Regions from separate parts of the Paenibacillus sp. FSL L8-0340 genome, predicted to be linked through region 1. Evidence: predicted binding sites of a transcription regulator. Region 1 holds the regulator's gene; the other holds the start of a gene.
What was found. Region 1 encodes NrdR, which represses ribonucleotide reductase genes. Its sites were predicted from a motif close to AACACNATATATNGTGTT; they were not measured.
Positions count from the first base shown of each region.

Region 2: the regulator NrdR is predicted to act here: its motif matches at 2,489-2,506, upstream of NST07_RS12280 (adenosylcobalamin-dependent ribonucleoside-diphosphate reductase).

Region 1 is NZ_CP151967.1:2,354,878-2,365,511, reverse strand. It holds gene NST07_RS10360 (6-phospho-beta-glucosidase) at 1-752, opposite strand, end outside; gene NST07_RS10355 (PTS transporter subunit EIIC) at 774-2,066, opposite strand; gene NST07_RS10350 (SDR family oxidoreductase) at 2,263-3,051, opposite strand; gene NST07_RS10345 (SMP-30/gluconolactonase/LRE family protein) at 3,076-4,239, opposite strand; gene NST07_RS10340 (NAD(P)-dependent alcohol dehydrogenase) at 4,272-5,282, opposite strand; gene NST07_RS10335 (oxidoreductase) at 6,457-7,293, opposite strand; gene NST07_RS10330 (MerR family transcriptional regulator) at 7,385-7,777, shown strand; tRNA gene NST07_RS10325 (tRNA-Lys) at 7,961-8,033, opposite strand; tRNA gene NST07_RS10320 (tRNA-Ala) at 8,044-8,119, opposite strand; gene nrdR (transcriptional regulator NrdR) at 8,288-8,764, opposite strand; gene NST07_RS10310 (alpha/beta-type small acid-soluble spore protein) at 8,927-9,145, shown strand; gene NST07_RS10305 (lytic transglycosylase domain-containing protein) at 9,240-9,803, opposite strand; gene coaE (dephospho-CoA kinase) at 9,803-10,396, opposite strand; gene NST07_RS10295 (manganese efflux pump) at 10,406-10,634, opposite strand, start outside.
Region 2 is NZ_CP151967.1:2,760,113-2,770,746, reverse strand. It holds gene NST07_RS12280 (adenosylcobalamin-dependent ribonucleoside-diphosphate reductase) at 1-2,317, opposite strand, end outside; gene NST07_RS12275 (SNF2-related protein) at 2,776-4,518, shown strand; gene NST07_RS12270 (YqhG family protein) at 4,518-5,597, shown strand; gene NST07_RS12265 (hypothetical protein) at 5,757-6,821, shown strand; gene NST07_RS12260 (YqzE family protein) at 6,963-7,151, opposite strand; gene NST07_RS12255 (N-acetylmuramoyl-L-alanine amidase) at 7,360-8,145, shown strand; gene NST07_RS12250 (divergent polysaccharide deacetylase family protein) at 8,132-9,070, opposite strand; gene NST07_RS12245 (glycerol dehydrogenase) at 9,168-10,262, opposite strand; gene NST07_RS12240 (MerR family transcriptional regulator) at 10,466-10,634, opposite strand, start outside.

The DNA.
Region 1 (10,634 bases):
AGTTTGCGGGCCAGCATGCAGCCTACCTGGAACTCCGGATTAATCTCCCTTGCACGCTTGATAGACAGAGCACTGGCAATGAACTGGTGATGCAGCGCCTGAAACGCAGCCTGCTTCTCATTCTCTTTACCTTCGGTCAGCACACCTCCCCCCAGAAACGGAAAGCGGATTACTGCGTTGATTTCGTTAAAGGTCAGCCAGTACTTCACCTTGTTTTTATAGCGCAGGAAGACCGTGTCCGCATAACGGACGAACAGCCCGACCAGTTCGCGTGACTCCCACCCGTTGTAACGGGTAACAAGTTCCACTGGCATCTCGTAGTGCGAGAGCGTAACCAGTGGCTCAATGCCATATCTGTTCAACTCATCAAAAACATCATCATAGAAGCGTAATCCCGCTTCATTCGGCTCTTTCTCATCCCCGTTTGGAAATATACGGGGCCAGGAGATCGACATCCGGAACACTTTAAAACCCATTTCTGCGAATAAGGCAATGTCTTCTTTGTAACGGTGATAGAAATCGATCCCTCTGCGTTTGGGGTAATTCCCCTCCTTCGTATCCCAGATAGCGGCAGTAAGCTCCGCTCTGGAGATGCTGAGAGCATGCTCAAGAGCTTTGCGCTGTCCCGGCGGAACGTATTTGACCACATCTGCGGTAGACAACCCTTTGCCGTCCTCGCAATACGCACCTTCAACCTGGTTGGCTGCAACCGCTCCGCCCCACAGGAAATTCTCCGGAAACTGATTAGGCATCGGATAAGCCTCCTTATTCATTTAATTTACTGCGGCCGCCGTCTTAGACTCAGCCTGCTGCTCCAGCTCATAGGCTTCGAAATCGGCTTTTTTGAAGAATGGATAATAAATTGCAAAGCTTACCCCGATCATTACCAGTTGGAACGCGGATACGCGCCAGCCTCCGTTCATCCAGCCATTAACCAGCACCGGAATACCAAGCGGCACTTGAATACCGTGCAGAACCGGCAGAATTCCGATCGAAGTCAAAAGAATAGCCAATCCGCTGCTCACCAGTGGGGTTAGAATAAACGGAATCATGAAACGCACGTTAAGCACCAGCGGCATCCCGAAGATGACCGGCTCGTTAACTCCAATAATACTTGGAATAATTGCAAGCTTGCCCAGCGTTCTATACCGGGTAGACTTGGCGAACAGCATGGCAATAATCAGGCCAAGCGTTGCACCCGCACCACCAATCAGCACATAGACCGGGAAGAACGGCGAACCGATAATATGAGTGCCTTCTACACCTCTTTGGTAAGCATCCAGATTCTCAAGTCCAAGCGCTACCCAGATCGGTCCTACTACGGAGTAAACCACCAATGTACCGTGAACACCGAAGAACCACAGCAAATGGATTAAGAAAATACAGATCAGCATTGCCCACCACGTACCACCGAGACTCGTTAGCGGCAATTGGATAATGGAAAAGACAAACTCATGCATATTTCCATATTTCGTCGCTCCGAAAATCGCTGTCAGGATCAGCATCACGAAAACAATAATGAAGCCGGGAGTCAATGCGGCAAAGGATTTCTCAACAGTAGGCGGAACACCCTTTGGCATCTTGATATAGATTTTTTTCTCCAGCAGGTAAGTATACAGTTTGCCGACAATGAGGGCTACAATAATGGCTACGAACAGCCCCTTGGCTCCCAGCCAGGAGTAACCAAAGGCTTTGGTGGCGCCATCGTCCAGGAGCCCCTTTGGAGTAACCAGCAGAAAGCTCATCAGTGCGAGAATTCCTGCCGAGAATCCCTGTTGTTTAAGCTGTACCGCAAAATTGTAAGCGATGGAGAACACTGCATACAGAGCGATTAAATCGGTTGTTATCGAAGCCGGAATCGCAGTGTACGTCTTCAGGCCGGAACTTTCCAGGAAGTTCTGGTAAGGCTCCAGCTTCAAAGCATTAATCAGGGAAAATATCGCACCCAGGATCAATATCGGCATCAAAGCCATCAGCCCGTTGGAAATAGCACTGATATAATTGTTTTTTTGAATCTTGGTACTGGCTTTCTGGATTTTGCCCCTCCATTCTGCGCCGCTTGCCATGAACTAAGCCCCCTTCTCCATAAGTTCAATTGCGGTATCCAGCACTTTATCCCCGTCCATCATGCCATAAGCCATCATCTCAATTGTCGTTACCGGGATACTAGGATATTCGGCAGCCAAATCTCCTTCGGCGAAAAAAACAAAAGACCCGTTGCCAAATTTGGCACGGATCTTTTATTACTATTTGGACATCGTTTTATTTGAACCGCTGGGCTTGCCTTGAAGGCATAATGGTTAGTTCCGGAATGCTGACATGCTCAGGCTGCTCCAATGCATAAAGTGCTGCCTCTGCAACATCATCGGGATGTAACGGCAGAACTTTCGAAGCAAATGCCCTTATCTCATCCTCGGAATACCCGGCCACCTGAGAAAATTCCGTTGCCACCGCCCCGGGCAGAATCGTCGTAACGCGAATCCCCTGATCGATTGTCTCCAAACGTAATGCAGACGCTATGGCGTTAACGCCGTATTTGGTAGCGCTGTATGGACCTCCTCCGGCAATCACTTCCTTGCCTGCAATGGAGGAGATGATGATGACATCTCCCTTACCCTGACCCAGCATTGGCGGAAGCCCGTAGTGCAGCGTTAACATTAGACCGTGTACATTCGTCTTGTACAGCTCCTCCCATCTTTCCAGATCCACTTCTACCAATGGACTTCGATACCCGAATCCGGCATTGGCAACTATAATATCGAGACGGCCCCAGCGGTTAATCGTTTCATTGACCACATGCTGTACTTCTTCAGCCTTTTGAATATCAGCAGGTACCGCCATAACCTCGTATAATCCCTCTTTATGCAATTCCTGAACCAGCTCATCCAATCGATCCTGCCGGCGTGCCACTACAGTCACATGGGCGCCGCGTTTTACCAGTTTCCTGGCGATCGATGCCCCGATTCCGCTGCTGGCGCCTGTCACCAAGGCCACTTTACCGGTCAGACTCTCCTTCTCATTCCAAGATAGCTCCAAATCATCCAGATTCATTTTGCACCCTCCCAGATTCCAATCTTATTTTGTTAAAAGCACACGATGGACACCCTTGCTGCCTCCAGGTGCCGTTCCAATATATAAATAACCATTATGGCTTGCAGCCGTAGTTACACCATACAGTTTGCCTTCCGGATCATGCCAGCTTCCGATTAGCTCTCCCTGCGGACTGAACTCCGCAGCAAGCCCATGCTTCGCCGGTGCACTTGCGCCGTTAAGCAGCGACTGCGGCACTTTAGCCATGGTACTGGCCAGCCAAGGGTTGCTATGCATCTGATCTACAAAAGAAAGGCGAGTCGTGAAGATACCGACCCAGAAATGACCTTGGTCATCACGCGTAATGTTGTCTGGAAAGCCTGCGAGATTGTCTGCGAAAATATCCGATGTACCCTTCTTCGGTCCTTTGATCCAGTATCTGGTCAACTGATAATGATACGATTCTGCCACAAGCACAAAATCTTCATCCGCAGACAAGGCAACCCCGTTTGCAAAATAGAGACCTTCTAACAGAACGGTCGTCTTCTTGGTCATTGGATCGTACTTCAGCAAACGTCCATGCGGCTTGTTCTCGGCCATTTCTTTGAAGGTCACTCTACCATAATTAGAAGTATCGGAGAAATAAATGGAGCCGTCCTTGGCAATATCAAGCTCATTAGCTAAATAGATCGGCTTGCCGTCCACTTGATCGGCCAATACCTCTATGCTCCCGGATGGGTTTATAGACAGCAGTCCCCTCTGGACATCCGTAACGATCAAATCGCCTTTGGCATCGAATATAAGTCCATTAGGCGTTCCCTGGGTGTCTGCAAACAGTTGTGCTTTTTGCGGATTGCCCTCTGCATCGAAAGGAACCCTGTAAATTTTCCCGTCTGAATCTCCTGTATATAGCTGGCCTTCTTTATCGAATGTAATGAATTCCGGGAATTGAGGGGCATCAGTAACTAGCTGAGCCGAACTGAGTTTGTTGTTCTGTTGCCACGGACCCGCTTCCTCAAAAGAGGGAGCCGTCGGTGCGGACCATTTTAACGGTTTGACCGGTGAAGGATAAAGTAAGAAAACGAGTAATCCTACAACGAGCACCGCGAGCAGTGATAGAACCCATCTGGATATCCTAGCACGCAGTGAGCGTTTAGGACGATTCACACCTTCAGTAAGTTTAACGGAGTTTACTGGTTTATTGGGCATTAGAGTGCCTCCTGTATCATTTTTGAGTGATTTTAGATTTGGACTACGATTTTACCAAAATATTGCTTTCCTTCAGCCAAGAGCGCGAATGCTTCTGCAATTCGCTCTAGAGGGAATACACGGTCGATGACGGGATGTAAACGATGATGGGCAATCGCCCGATTCATCTTTTCAAAGTGATCCCGGTTGCCGACTTGACTGCCGCGAACTGTTGCGGCTTTGTGCAAGATGCTGGAGACATCGTATTCCGGAATGGTCAAGCCTGATAAGAACCCGACCATACTCACCGTCCCTCCAGTACGAAGTGCATTTATGGATTTCCCCATCGTTGCCGCACCTCCAACATCCAGAACATGGTCGACGCCGCCAGTCAGCTCTAATACTGCCTTATCCCAATCAGGAACCTCCGAATAGTTGATTGTTTGCCATGCGCCAAGAGTTTTTGCCCGTTCCAGCTTATCGTTGCTGCTCGACGTGATGATGACTCGTGCTCCGGTCATAAGCGAGAATTGAAGCCCGAAGATGGAGACACCGCCTGTTCCTTGCAGCAGCACAGTATCACCCGCCTGCAAACCACCGTATTCGATTAGCATGCTCCATGCGGTTAATGCCGCGATCGGCAAAGTGGAGGCCTCCTCATAAGTGAGGTGATCGGGAATAGCGACGACTCCGTCTTCATGAAGAACAACATACTCGGCCGCTACTCCATTCAACGGACCTCCCAGACTTTCTTCTAACACCCCTGGTCTTGGGCTGCCGCTAATGAAGCGCTGTTGAAAATTACCTGCTACTCGTTGTCCGGCCTGAAATCTAGTTACTCCTGGGCCAATGGCTACAATTTCTCCCGCTCCGTCTGATAATGGAATGAAGGGGAATTTGACTTGGATCGGCATTAATCCGCCGAGGACCACTAAATCCCGATAATTGAGAGAAGCTGCCCTCATGCGGATTAGCACCTCCTTAGGGCCTGGCACTGGTTTGCCAAGTTCCGCCATGGTTAATTCCTCAAAGCCGAAGCCGTTTGTCAGTTGTATAGCTTTCATTGTATTGTCCTCCCTGTAAGATCAGATTGATTACCCGGATTCTTATTATTGCTGCTGTATCCTTCACGCAGACGAAGCATGCTTCCAACAAGCCGAAGACTTTGCTTTGGTGTAATAAAACGTGATAACTGCGCCCCCAGATAATTCTGTACACGCGAATTGCTCTCGAATACCGGAAGAAGTTCCCGTGACGAGCGCCTATTCCCCCTTATTTGTCATAGTGGTGCTCTCCTTTTTGATACTATGTTATAATATAGAAACACCGTTACCATTACTCGAAAGTAATTCTTGTTTTTTCAATGTTAAGTACCGTGTATTCACGGTAACAGTGTTTCCTTTAGGTATCATTGTATCCACTCCATTTCAGAAAGTCAATATGATCTTTGAGCTCCATCGTTTATTGACAAGTGAAGGAAGGACAACTGTATACAATTCCTGGTGACGAAAGTTGAAAACCTACCGAGAAGGTCGCATGCAAAATACTGAAAATCTCCACAAGCTCGACGAGGAAGCATGCGCCGTACTGTAAACGCCATGAGGCAATGATTAACCATGATCAGCAACGCGCAAGAACAAGGACTAATTCACACCGAATCCGATGTCCCTATATTCTGGAATTCGCTCCACGGCGTCATTTTGAAAGATGGAGGCTGTTTTTAAGCCAAGCTGTTGTAATGTTCATGGTACTACTACTGTGAATTTCCGGTTGCGTAAACGGTACGAAGTTATTTTTTACAGTACAGTGATTACAGACTACTGCTTGAGGAGCATCCCGATGTTTTCGACTATCAGCAGACGCTAAATGATGAAATGCTGATTGTAGTCACTAACTTCTCTGCACAAGAGCAGACCGTCGTCTTGGATGCCGCCTTCAAAGCCGCTTCTGGTGACTAATTATCCTTCCTCAGAGCGAACCCGAAACAATCTGAAGACAGGACAAAGACCGCCTTATGGATTACATGCTTTCCATCACAAGGCGGTCTGTAGGTTCCCAGAACCCGTTGCAGTATCTTCTAATTATCTACAATTGCGTTTGACAGTCTCGTTCATGTCAGCGATTGGAACACCGGTCCCGTTCGCGGAATGTCCACACCAAGCGCTCACGTCGACCTGTGTAAAAAACGAGGGCATCCCAACCAGCCATTCATGGCTTTAGGAACTCCCCCCATTACTTTTAATAATCGGTGCTAATTGTTATATCATGGTAGGTCGAAAATAACTTTTGCATACCCGTTAACTTTTCCATTGCCCGCTGATAGGCATCACTCCCTAAAAGAATTCGCAAAGGAACATCACCACGATTCACCAGATCATATATTACCTTGGCAGCTTTGTTAGGGTCTCCCGGCTGGTGTCCAGATAATTCTCTAAGGTTTTTGATATTTTCACCTGCCGTTGCTTGATATGCTTCAATAATATTTTCATTTTCAGTTGCAGATCTGCTTGCAAAATCCGTGTTAAAATCCCCTGGTTCTACCAAGGAAATATTAATTCCTAGAGGCTTAACTTCTTGACTTAAACTTTCGGAAAAGCCTTCTAAAGCGAACTTAGTGGCATGATAGTATCCGAAACCTGCAAATGCACGTAAACCGCCTAGAGAAGATATATTTAAAATAGTTCCGCTCTTTTGCTCTCTCATAATTGGTAGCACATGATCTATCATGTGCTTGACTCCCCAGAAATTAACAGCAAACATATTTTCAATTTGCTCATCATCAGCATTTTCAACAGGTGAGAAGTAGGCATAACCTGCGTTATTAACAAGAACATCAATTCCGCCAAACTTTTGCTTGGTTGCTTCAACAACACTTTTAATGTGCTGACTGTTTGTGACGTCTAACGGTAAAACCAAAAGATTGTCATTCTCCTGAGCGCCAGGCAGGTAAAGTTCTATGTCTAGCGGATTACGCGATGTTGCTACTACTTTGCACTTTTTAGCTATTAGCTCTAAAACTATGGCTTTCCCTAGTCCAGTCGAAGCTCCCGTAACAAACCATACCTTATTTTCCACCAATCATTATCCTTTCTCTATCAAGCATTTATAAGTTATGATAAATATACAACCTGAGAGTTACTCTCAGTCAAGAGAAAGGAAGCATATCATGTACACCATTAATGAGGTAGCAAATTTCACAGGGTTATCTCCCCATACTGTAAGGTTCTATGCTAAAAAAGAGCTATTTCCAAATATAATCAGAAATCATCAGAATGTACGTCTTTTTTCCTCAAAGGACGTGGAATATGTTGAAATCGTCAAAGCACTGCGCATGACAGGTATGTCGCTTGAGAATATCAAACAATACATCGATTTATGCGAACAGGGTTCAGATACCGTGGAAGAACGCTATAACATCATAAGAGATCAACAATTATTGGCAGAAGATTACCTTCAAGAAGTCACACAACAAATTATGTTGCTACGAAAAAAAGTTAATTATTATCAACAAGCTATTAAAGAGGGTGAAGAAAATATAATTTGGAATCCTCACATATGAAAGTTGAAAGACACAAGTGGTATGAAAAATGGATTGTCCCAACTGTTCATTAAACAAACGTTTTGTGAAATTCTAAGAAGAAATGAACCAGTGGTTTTAAACAGATCTGTGTTCCCCGCTTCTGCTTCATCCTCCCGCTTCCCGAAACAGCAAAGAAACGGCATTTCTGCCGTTTCTTTAGGATGGACTCTCAGGGGCTCGAACCCTGGACAAATAGATTAAGAGTCTACTGCTCTACCAACTGAGCTAAGAGTCCATATGAAATTTGGTGGAGCCAAGGGGGATCGAACCCCTGACCTCATCGCTGCCAGCGATGCGCTCTCCCAGCTGAGCTATGGCCCCATGTGGCTGATTTAGAACTACAACTATGTATTCTAAAATCCGGAGTGAGCTGTTAGCTCCCATCGCTTCGTCATGTTTAAGTTCCGTAGGCGACTTCTATATAATATAAAAAATCGCCTTCGGTGTCAACACTTTTTCAAAAAAAGTTTTTGGGGGTGCAAATTGCTTCTACAACCCCTCAAACTCCTCGGTGTTTTTAGAGAGCAGTCCCTTCAGTTCCTTCATAAACATGTTGATATCCTTGAACTGGCGGTACACGGAGGCGAAGCGGACGTAAGCGACCTCATCGACAGGGTAGAGCTGCTCCATGACCAGCTCGCCAATCTGGCGGCTCTCCACTTCGGCTAAGGCGATGCCACGCAATGACTTCTCCACCTCGGAGACAATAGACTCCAGACGCTCTACGGAGACGGGACGTTTCTCGCAGGCACGGATAAGGCCGCGCAGGATTTTGTCGCGGCTGAATTCTTCGCGGCTGCCGTCTTTTTTGATCACGATCAGCGGAGTTTCTTCAATCATCTCAAAGGTTGTAAACCGCTTGCTGCAGCGCTCACATTCCCGCCTGCGCCGGATGGACTTATTCTCGTTGGCCGGACGCGAGTCAAGCACTTTCGTATTCGTGTGATCGCAGTAAGGGCATTTCATAAGCCTCAAGTCACTTCCTTTTGTATTAATGGTCGCTTTCCGGTCCGGCAATACGCCGGCTACCAGTAGCTCTTTTTTCCAGAAAACACCGTTTATTTGTTGTTATGAATATGCCATGTCCAGCACATAATACTGTTACCAACCGATAGGAGGTGAACAGCAATGAGCCAAAACAACAGCTCCAATAACCTGGTAGCTCCAAATTCACGCGGTGCCTTGGAACAACTGAAATATGAAGTTGCCCAAGAACTAGGTATCACGCTCTCCCCAGATGGATACCAAGGCAATAAAACTTCTTACGAAAACGGTTCGATCGGTGGTTACATCACTAAACGTCTTGTAACCCTGGCTGAGCAATCACTGGCAGGTCAATACAAATAACCTGTCCCCATAAGCTTGCCTAAAGAAGTATTAAACGGCCCTCAAGGCTGTTTAATGCTTCTTTTTCGTACAAATACAGTCTCAGTCTTCTCCCTTAGAACTCGCTGTAAATCTCCGTGTACTGGTCGTAGTAATAAATGACTCGCTGCACATAATGCCGGGTCTCGCCAAACGGGATATCCTTCACGGAAGCCGCTGTACCGTCCCAATTGCCTTTTTCCAGCCAGCTCTTCACTTTCCCGGGGCCTGCGTTATAGGCTGCGATCACAGCGGTACGGTTGCCATCAAACTGGCGGGAAAGTGATGACAAATACCAGGTTCCAAGCTCAATGTTGGCCGATGGCTCCCTCTTCAATTGTTGCAGCGAGACATCCGGAAGCTTGGCCTTTTCAAGTGCCCACTTCGCCGTATCCGGCATCAGCTGCATGAGTCCCAATGCGCCTTTTTTGGACTCCCGGCCGGTCTTATAGTTCGTTTCCACCCGGATGATGGCTGCCACAAGGAACGGGTCCATATCGTAGGTAATACTGTGCTCACGAATTTCTGCTTTATAATAAATCGGATAAAACCAGGACATCCAGTTGGTACTCAAGAACAGGATTGCAGTGAATCCAACGAATAACAGGAGCAGCACTCTTTTTTTACGCAGCCATTTCATCATAGGCCCAGCCTGTCCCACAATACGGCAACCTGCTGCTCAGTCTGGGCAAGAGTACCGCTGTTGTCGATGATGTAGTCCGCTCTGCGGCGCTTCAGTTCAATATCCAACTGGGCATCCAGTCTTCCTTGGGCCTGCTCCAGAGACAGCCCGTTGCGCTCCATCAGCCGGTCCAACTGGACCTCCCGGGGAACATAGACGACCACAATTTGCCCGAAAAGGTTGTCCAGCTCCGATTCATACAGCAGAGGGATATCTACAATAGTCAATCGCTGCGGGTCTTCTTGTTCCATTGTGTTCATACGTTTTTTGATTTCCTGGCGAATCGCCGGATGCGTCAACTGATTCAGTACCTGCAGGGCTTCCGGATCATGAAAAACGATCTCCCCCAGCTTGGTGCGGTTCAGTGTTCCATCCGGCAGCAAGATTCCTTCCCCAAAATGCAGCACAGCTGCAGCCAGCACCGGATGTCCCGGGAGCATGACTTCTCTGGCGATGGCATCAGCGTCCACGAGTCTTGCTCCCTTTTCCACAAACAGTGCGGACACGGTGCTTTTTCCGGAAGCAATGCCTCCGGTTAAGCCCATAATCATGTACTCACCTCATAATAGCTTCATTATTCCCATTGCAATTAACATTAACGCAGGCAGTACAGCAGCATGCTTCATCCAGTAACGACCAGACAGCTTAAGGCCTGTTCTCATGCCCAGCAGCAGAAAGGTTCCGCTGAACAGGGCGATCATAAGCGAGGTGGATACCGGACTGAATCCCAGCAGTGCAGCCCCGAGACCTGCTCCGAAAGCATCCAGCGACAGTGCTATTCCGAGCAGC
Region 2 (10,634 bases), 410 kb from region 1:
CACCGGAGCCGCCGATGCCCTTGAGATGCTTGATCAGCAGCTCGACCTTCTCGCCGTGGTCGCCGTAACGGAGGAACAGCGAGCAGACACGGCCCAATGCTTCCGCCATGGCGAAGACGTCGGAGCCCGCTTTGCCGACATTCAGGAAGATTTCTGCCGGAATGCCATCCAGGTCGTTGATGGTGATATACGCCATGCCGAATGGCGTGTTGATCTTATAGGTTGCGCCGCGCAGCACCTGCGGGCGTTTCTTGTATTGCTTGTCAACAACATTGGCATTGGCCTGTGGCGCAGGGCTCGCTGCCACAACTGCGCTGGCCGGTGCAGCTTCTACTGCTTCCGGTGCAGCCGTTTCCGCTGCCGGAGCCTCTTTCTTGTCTTCCTTCTTCGTGGTTTCCAGCACTTGCACATCGCGGCTGCCGTCGCGGTAGATAGTTACACCTTTGCAGCCCAGATCGAAGGCCATTTCGTACAGCTCGGCAGTTTCTTCAACAGTGAAGTCTGACGGGCAGTTGGCGGTCTTGGAGATCGAGCTGTCCACCCAGCGCTGAATGGCAGCCTGCGCACGGATGTGATCCTTGGCCGACAAATCCATCGAAGTTACGAAATAATCAGGCAGCTCTTCACCCGGATGGGCTTCCAGCCATTCCTGTGCGATCGGTACGAACTGCTCGTCGTAGCCGAGACGGCTTTGACGGAAATATTTGAAGGCAAAATAAGGCTCAATACCAGTCGAAGTTCCTACCATTGTACCGGTGCTGCCTGTGGGCGCCTGAGTAATCACGGTAACGTTGCGCATGCCGTGCTTGCGGATGGATTCACCCACCTCCGGATAAACTTCGGTGATGTTTTTCATAAATCCGCTCTGCAGATATTTGTCGGATTCGAACGCCTGGAACGAACCCTTCTCGCCGGCAATTTCTGCTGAGGCCAGATACGCTTCGCGGGCCATAAAGCCGTACAGCTTGTCCAGAAACTCCAGCGATTCAGGACTGCCATAACGGATGTTGAGTTTAATCATCAGCTCAGCCAGACCCATGGTTCCAAGGCCTACGCGGCGTTCCAGCTTCTGGTTGGCTTCATTTTCCGGGAAATGATACGGCGTCTTGTCAATGACATTGTCCAGGAAGCGAACAGAATAACGGGTAGTCGTCGCCAGATCGGCCCAGTCCACATCATGATTCTCCGCGTCGTAGAACTTCGAAAGGTTGACGGCGGACAGGTTGCAGACGCCCCAGCCCGGAAGTCCTTGCTCACCGCACGGATTGGTGCAGATAATCGGATTAAAGTACCAGCTGTTGGACATTTGGTTGTAGTATTCCATGAATACGACGCCCGGCTCTGCCGATTTCCAGGCTGATTCTATAATCGTATGCCACACATCCCGTGCTTTAACTGTACGGTAAGGAATGACCCGGCGGCCGTCCGCTTTCCATTTATCAAGGTCTCCGTCCCAAATCGTATCATAATCAGGGTCCGTCGTATCCGGGAATACGAGCTCCCAGTCGAGATCCTCTTTAACAGCTTTCATAAAAGCGTTGCTGACGCATACTGAAAGGTTGGCATTGGTCACTTGACCCATAGTCTGCTTCACAGTAATGAAATCAACCACATCCGGGTGCCAGTCATTGATCATCAGCATCAGCGCGCCACGGCGGCTGCCGCCCTGCTCAATCAGCCCGGTCGTATAGCTGAACAGCCCGCCCCAGGAGACAGAGCCGCTGGATGATCCGTTCACGCCTCTAACGATGGCACGGCGGGGACGCAGCGAAGACAGGTTAATCCCCACACCGCCGCCGCGGGCCATAATCTCGGTCATTTCCGACAGTGTCTGCATAATTCCGCCGCGGCTGTCTTTAGGCGAAGGTACTACATAACAGTTGAACAGCGTCAGCTCTTCACTGGCACCGGCGCCTGCGGCGATCCGGCCGCCCGGTACAAGCTTCCAGTCATCGAGAATGGAGCGGAACTTGCCTGTCCATTCTTCCTGAAGCTCAGGCGTTTTCTCTACCGAAGCCATGGCGGCTGCGAGCCGGTCCCACATTTCCTCCGGAGTTTTCTCTATATTAAGCGTAAGCTTTTCTACGTCCGATTTCACCAGTTCACCACTGCGTGTCTTCACGGTAACAATCCGTCCGCTGCGCTCTACAATTTCGCCAACTTCCTTGGTAGGGAATTTGGGGTCGTCTTTGGTCAGGACGAGAACAACATCGCCTACCTTGGCATTATTGCTGTCCGCATCCTTCCACGCATAGCGGTCCAAAAATATTTTCTCGCTAAGGCCCTCAAGGCGCTGCTTACGTTTCACTGTACTCAATAGAAAAACCTCCCGGATGTATGATATGTAAATCTTCCGTTCCATGATGTGGGCTTACGTTTTGTGACCCACAACAGAAACTTCCAGCTGCCCTGCTTGTGCAAAGGAAGTTCCTCTTGTCAATAACAAATAACCGTCAAATGCTCTGATAAATCAATATTTCAAGCATTTGTAACAATATATTGTGTGCGTCAGCTTTTAAACTATACCACATATTGTATCGGAGGTCTTTTTCGATATAAGAAGCCCCGTGGCGAAAAATCGGCATCCATGACGCATTTTCTCACTCTTGCTCGTTTTTTTATAAAATCAGAAACTAAAAGTTTCATCTGCGGGTGAGTGAATCTTTAATATGCGCAACTCTTTAGCAATCCATATCAGGTTATGAATTCTCTCTTTTACGCGCATACTACTTCTACGCTAGTTCGATATGATACAGCGCCGGAGGAGGCTGCAACATGACGCAATTATCCCGCAATTCCCTGACGCAAGAGGTCAATGCACCCGCACCGCAGCTGCCTGTTCCCCTATCCTTTGAGCGAAACTGGCTGCATGATCTGGAGTCGAGACTGGAGAAAGGCGGGCCTTGGGGAGACTTGAGGTTATCCCGGCTTGCCGTGCAGGGTGAAGAATCGGGCCTTGTCACCAGCTTCGACGAGCTGCAATGCCTGAAGCATTTGTCAGGACTGTCTCCGCTTCCCCACCAGCTTGATACCGCTCATAAGGTACTCTTTGAAATGTCGGGCCGGGCGATTCTCGCCGACGAAGTCGGACTCGGCAAAACGATCGAAGCCGGTCTCGTGCTTAAGGAATATTTGGTACGCGGACTGGTAAGCAAAGTGCTGATTCTGGTTCCCGCCTCGCTCGTCCTGCAGTGGGTACGCGAGCTGAACGCCAAGTTCGGCATAACTGCCGTAGCACAGAAGAAGACCTATTCCTGGGGAAACGACATTGTGGTCGCTTCCATGGACACCGCCAAACGTGATCCGCATAAAGAACTGCTGCTCGGCTGCGAATACGACATGCTGATTATCGACGAGGCCCATAAGCTGAAGAACAAGAAGTCCACCAACTACCAGTTCGTTCAGCAGCTGCGCAAAAAGTACTGCCTGCTGCTCACCGCCACCCCTGTACAGAATGACCTCGGCGAGCTGTTCAACCTGATCACCCTGCTGAAGCCGGGGCAGCTTGGCAATCAGGGGGATTTTGCCGCTAATTTCGTCGTGGACAAACGCCAGCCGAAGAATGAAGTCCAGCTGAGGGGCGAGCTGTCTAAAGTCATGATCCGCAACCGCCGCGGCGAGGGCCCGGTCAACTTCACCAAGCGCAAGGTCCGCAATATACCGCTCACGCTCTCACCGGAAGAGAAGGTATTATATGACGGCGTTACCGCCTTTGTCAAAGACCAATATCAGGAATCAGGCGGCAATCTCAGCAGCATGCTTTCTCTGGTTACGCTTCAGCGTGAGGTATGCAGCAGCCGCGATGCTGTATTCATTACCTTGGTGAACCTAATCAAAAAGCTGCCTGCCGATTCTCCGAAACGGGAGCGGATGATGGAGCTGCTGCAGAGCATCCGCACCGTCAAGACGAATACCAAAGCGGAGAAAACGATGGAGCTGATCCGTGAAATGAACGAAAAGGTTATTGTCTTCACTGAATACCGCGCCACGCAGGAATATCTGCTGCAATACTTCCGTGAACACGGGCTGCAGTGTGTGTCATACTCCGGAGGGATGAACCGCGGCAAGAAGGACTGGATGATGGATCTCTTTCGTGGACGGGCCCAGGTGATGATTGCTACGGAGGCCGGCGGTGAGGGCATCAATCTGCAGTTCTGCCACCATATGATCAATTTCGATCTGCCGTGGAACCCGATGCGGGTCGAGCAGCGGATCGGCCGGGTCCACCGTCTGGGCCAGGAGAACGACGTGGTCATCTACAACCTCTCCACAGAAGGTACGATTGAAGAGCATATTCTGCATCTGCTGCATGAGAAAATCAACATGTTCGAGATGGTCATCGGGGGTCTTGATGTGATCCTGGAACGTTTCGAGAAAAAGGAATCGCTGGAGAAAAGCCTTTATAAAATCATGCTTGAAGCCCGCAGCGACGAGGAGCTGCGCAGCGGACTTGACCACATCGGCGAATCCATCAGCGAGCTGACCCAAGGCATACAGAATGAAAGCGAGGCCACCTGATGACCCTTTCTCCGCAACAAGTCCGCAAGCATGTCATGGATTATCTGGAAGCAACGGAGTGCTCGATCCTTGAGGTATCTCCGCTGCATGTGACGGTGAAGCTCTCGCCGCGCGCCGACCGGATGCTCACCGACCGGCCCTATTATTGGGGGTTCGTGGAGCGCACCGGCGTCGATCCGGAGACGCTGTCGTTCACCTTCGTCTTCGACCCGGAGAAGTACGACAGCTTGGCCGCGCAGGCTGCTCCTCCGCCCCGGGCACAACGGGGCGTGGCAAACCGCCCTGCGGCCGGGCTTCTGCCGGGCGCAGGCGGCAGCCTTGGCGCGGCAGAGATGGAAGCAGGCGCGGACAGCCCGGCGGCCGGTTTCGGGCAGCCGCCATCCGCAGGGGCGGCTCCCGCTGAAGCAGACCCGCAGGACGGCATTCTCGCCCGCTACTTTGGCGTTGTGCCGGTACTGCCGCGGATCGGCCCGGGCATGATCCGCCGTGAGGATATAGTATACGGCAGCAAGCGGCTGAAGCAGATCTGGGCCGCCGCGCGTGATGAGGGAAAATGTCTGCAGCTGTTTGAAGACCCGGGAAGCAGACAGCGGATGACGCTGTTCTCTGCGGCCTATGAACCGTGGCTAGGCGTCTGTTACAAAGTGGAGATGACTTGCGATCTGAAGCGGGAAGAGCTGCATTTTATCGGAATTTCCTTAACCAGCGGGGTCATTACCGCCGACTTTGGCACGAGGCTGAATACACGGGAATTAACTCCCCGCTTGCCGGAGAATATTCACATCCAGCCCTCAGAGCTTACAATTGCCGCCGGGGCCGACCGGCTGGAGGCTTATTTGACTTCACAGCTCGCAAAACTGGACTACAGCTGGGCGGAGGAAGCCCGGGAAAGGCTGCGGCTTGAGCTGAGCATCGTAGACATTTATTATGAGGAGCTGCTCAAAGAGCAGGACGAAGAGAAGCGGCTGGCGATCCAGGAGCAATATAACCGCCGCCGGAAGGAGACCTCCTGGCAATACGAGCCGCAGGTTGCAGTTTCTGCCGTAACCTACGGACTGTTTCATCTGCGCAGCACATAGAATGCGACCCTGCTCGCTAAAAGCAGGCAAAAAAACAGCGGAATTCCCGCAACCCGGCGGACAGCATGCAACACCCTTTTTAGAGCTTGTCCGCTACAATTAATTTATACCCGTTCCATGAAGATGATTTGATTTGGACCAAGAAAGGTGAACGACGACATGACTATAAAATCAAGGCGGAAGGCCGTGCCTGGTCGTCGCGGCCGCTTCCTCCTCATTCTGTCCCTCTGCACAATCGGGCTGTCGGCAAGCTCTGCCTTTCCGGCTGCCTATGCCGCTAAGGACACCCGCGTCACTGTCACACAAGCAGTCTCCCCTGATGTGCTGGCCTCACTTGTAATCAAGGTGCAACCATCAACGGAATCGCTGCAGGACTTCACCAAGCTGACCATCCGCAAGCTGTCCGCCGATGCTCCCTTCACAAGCTGGAAAGAGGCCCGTACCGACTATTATCCGCTGGGACCGGGCACACATAGCTGGCTTGTTAATCTCATGGACGGCGGGCAGCGCATCGGATACCTGATTGTCTCGGCTACAGAGCAAGGCGGTTATATGCTTAGCGAATACGGAACCGGAACCTCCGGGCTGCCTTACAGCTTGACCGATCTGCGCCAGTTTCTGGTGCAGGAGGAACTCATCTCTTCAGATTATTCAGGAAAGCTTGAACTGACGGCTCTTTACGCCTCTTTGCTCCCGGTGTGGAAATTAACGCTCGACCATACGGATATATATATCAATGCTTCGGTACCGCAAGTTCTGCCGTGGGGTTCAGACAAAGCAGAAGAGGTCCTGAAGGTACAGCTAGATGGAGTCAATACAATCTCCGGGCTGGACTCCGGCTGGTCTCCCCTGCAGACCTACCGGAGTGAAGGTCTGGATGATCCATACGCTGATTTACAGTGGCTGACCAGCCCCAAGCTGAAGCTGGACAGCGCAGAAAACTTCACTATTCTGCTGATTCAAAATGGCAGTCTCGTCTTTCAGTCAGCTGGCAGGAACGATACGACCGGAGCGCCTTTTATGATTACGGGGTATCAGCGCTGGCTGCCTGCCGGTTCCAGCGGGAACAAAACCGGCAGCAGTCCGGCCATCGTCTATGCCGCTGCGGGTCCGAAAGGCAAACGTTACCTCCCTCTCTCAGCTCTTCAAAAAAGCGGTACCCTGCACCAGCTGCCTCTAGCCGGCAAAACAGTGATCGGTACGCTTACAAATTCTAAGCGTTAAAGTAACCCATTGTAAGTACAACGTCTTTCCCGCGGGCATGCAACAAAACAACCTTCCACAGTGCCATATACAGGGCACCTTGGAAGGTTGTTTTCAGTTCAAGCTGTATGCGATTTGCCGGTACTACTACTTGCAACCTGATCACTTCCTGTCGTTCCGGCTCCATTTGCTCCGCCAGATCGACCAGCCGAGCGGCAGCATGCCGAACCATTTCTCTGCCCACGGCTCTTTCTCGGCCTTTCGCCGCGCCCGGCTGGCACGAGGGTCCTCCATATAAACGACTACCTTTTCCGTAATATACTTCACAAGTTCATCACCGCTGGAAGCCATTTCGCCACCTCCTGAAACTGAATGCTGAATTTGGGCACTCACCTTTGACTTCTGTCTTCTGTCTGGATATCCATGTTCCTAGTGTGCTCTTGAACAGCTATATCTAAACCGTGAAGCTGCTTTTCGTATAGGTTTGCCTGTTCCAGCACAATCTAACAAAGTACCCAGTCCGGTCAAAAGATCATTACCGCACGAGGAGGTCATCCACTTGAACTACTTGATGTACTTGAAGTACCTGAACCCAACCAGAACCCAAACCACCCGGGGAAGCGGTACACTGCGCCGGCTGTTCGTTATCGTGTCATCCGCCCTGTTGCTTATGCTTCCCCTGGGAGATGCGGGAATTGTGCAGGCGTCACCGGTGCCTTCAGGAGCCGCGGCGAAAGAAGAGCGCCAGCATATGCTCGGCCATGATCAACGGATCATTCTGATTGATGCCGGGCATGGGGGAATTGACGGGGGGACATCATATGGCAATATCCTCGAGAAAGATATCACTCTTGCCATCTCCCGCCGGCTGTTCCTGCTGCTGCGCAGTGACGGCTTTGATGCGATCCTTAACCGGACCGGTGACTATGCCCCCAGCGATGATAACCGCTGGCTGCGCAGCTCCTCCCGCCATTTGCGGGACCTTGCCCAGCGCAAGGAGCTGGCTGAGACGCTTCCGGCAAATGTCGTGGTCAGCATTCATATTAACTGGGCCGCTTCACCTTCCAAACACGGACCGCTTGTGCTGTACCGTCAGGAGGGACGCAGCTTCCTGCTGGCGAGATCCATTCAGAACCAGCTCAATCATCTCTATGATGTGAAAGCCAGCCCGTTACGGGGCAAGCCGTTTTATCTGCTCAATAAAATAACCGCCACAACAGTGATCGTTGAGGCGGGTTTTGTGAGCAGCCCGACCGACCGCGAGAAGCTTTGCAGTCCGAAAGGACAAGAGGAAATTGCCGAAGCGATTGCTAACGGTATTGCCGCGTATCTTATGGAGGTGTAAGCTGCGAATTCCATTGCCATTCGTCCCGGACCAGTTCGGAAATGCCTACAAACTCGACACTGTCCTTTGTTTCGGCAATGCCGCTGCGGATGCCCGCAGCGGTCTCTTTGCCCTGGATACCAACATGGCCGATTGCTATACAGTAGTTCTGGTTCAAAGCCCTTTCCTGCACCAGCCGCATTTGCTTCACGACATGACTTGCCGTATGAACATCGTCCAGAAAGATATGATTCTCCACGGGCGGGAGTCCGATCTTCCGGGCCATTCTGCCGGCTACCGAACGGTAATTCGTATGGCTGTCCACAAAAAACAATCCGCGTTCCTTGCATACCGCCAACACGATGCCCATTACCCGCTCATCACCGGTCACCTTTGAGCCCATGTGATTGTTAATTCCAACGGCAAAAGGAACATTGTCCAGTGCAGCCTCGACCTGCTTGCGTACCTCGGCATCGCTCATCCGGGTCAGAACCGCACCCGGGCCCAGCCACTCGGGTTTGCCTTGCTTCGGTTCCATCGGCAAATGCACCAGCACATCGAAGCCCTGCTCATGTGCGCGCCGTGCATCCTTCTCTGTAGTCGATAGAAACGGCATTACGGCAACAGTGATCTTAACCGGCAATTCCAACATTTCCTCCGTACCACGCATGTCATTGCCGAAATCATCGACAATGATGGCTATCCTGCTGCGGGCTGGTTGTTTAATCTCCTGCTGTCCTTCAGCCTTAGCACTGCCGATAACGGCGGGTTCGGCAAGGACGGCTGAAGACACTACAGATCGGCTGCCCCTGGCGTGATGTGAAACTGAACCAGCAGATGTTTCGTGCGCAGTGGCAGCGGGCGGAACCAGCGCCGGCATCAATGCGACAACGGCAATAATTAGATACAGAATGGTGCGTTTGCCCGTATGATTGCTCCTTTTCAAGAGGATCTCCTCCTTCGTGCTATGTTGCCATTGTTCTCATTGTTTGGAACCTGAAGGAGAAATATGTACGGGACAGGTACGCAATAATTAACAATCGTTATCCGGCCTGCTGCCCCCGGCGGTCAGCGGCAATGATCGCATCAAATACATCCTGCGGGGATACCTCAAACGGCATATTTGCCATCGGGCTGTCTGCCTCACAGCTGGCTTGGGCCGCAGCCATAAGTTTCCCCGGCTCCATCTCAGAAAGGCCCATTTCCTTAAGCGTTACAGGCAGGTCCACCTCCCGGCAGAAAGCAACAACGGCAGCGATCTCCTCCTCCGCTGCATGCTCCAGCATCAGCTGCGCCAGCGTGGCGAACGCCACCTTTTCCCCGTGAAGCATATGCCGGCATTCCTCAAGCACAGTCAGTCCGTTATGAATGGCATGGGCGGCGGCAAGTCCGCCGCTCTCAAAGCCGATGCCGCTAAGGTAAATATTCGCTTCCACGATATGGCCGACAGCCGCCGAGGCTATTCCTTGGCGGGCATCCTCTAATGCCTCAGCTCCTTCAGCAAGAAGCGTATCCAGACAAGCACGCGCCAGCGCATATGCGGCGATCGAGCTCTGTCCCCCTGCATGGGTCACAGCGCCGGAATTACGGCAAGCCCTCGCTTCAAAAAAAGTGGACAACGCATCGCCCATTCCTGCCGCCAGCAATCTCGGAGGGGCTTTAGCAATAATATCTACGTCGGCGATTACGGCATTGGGACTTTGTTGCAGAGGGAGATAGCAGTCAAACTCGCCCTCCTCCGAATAAAGTACCGACAATGCGCTGCAGGGCGCATCCGTAGAAGCCACTGTCGGAACAATGACCACCGGCAATCCGGTATAACGGCTGACGGCTTTGGCCGTGTCCAGTGTTTTGCCGCCGCCGATGCCCAGAATTATACCTGTAGCGTTCAAGTCCAGCTCCGCAACAATTTGCTCCACCAGCTTTAGACAACATTCTCCCTTGAACTCACGCTGAACAAGCGGCATAGACTCAGCGTCAAAGCTGCTGACGATATCATTTCCGTAGGTAGCGAGGATGTAAGGATCTACAATGGCATAAGCCCCTGTGGCTCCCATTTGTGTGCAATAAGCACCCAGCTTTGAGATTTCACCGCCGCCTTGAATATATTTTGACGGGGAATAGATGATTTGATTCATATAAAGTTCCTCCTTTTTCCAATCCTTATCAGTTTAAGGAAGAACCCGCCGCCCGGCAAGGACAAAGCAGACATCCTCTGCACTTTTCTAATCCCCACGGTATATGCAATCTGCTCATGCCAAAGAGCGCTCCCCTAAGATTCCAGAAACGCTCCATTGTATAGATCGAGTTAAAACCTGTTCAATTTTGAAGTTGTATAAGCTTAAATTTTCCGGACAGGCATACGTTTGACATCCCCGGTCAGCGTGCATTCCTGTTTGCCAAAGTTGCTCTGAGTGATCTTGGTATCAATCAGGTCCACGATTTGCTGCAGCGAAGCAATCTGGTTCAGTATTTTCTGTCTATGAATCTGAATCATTGCATACAGCTCC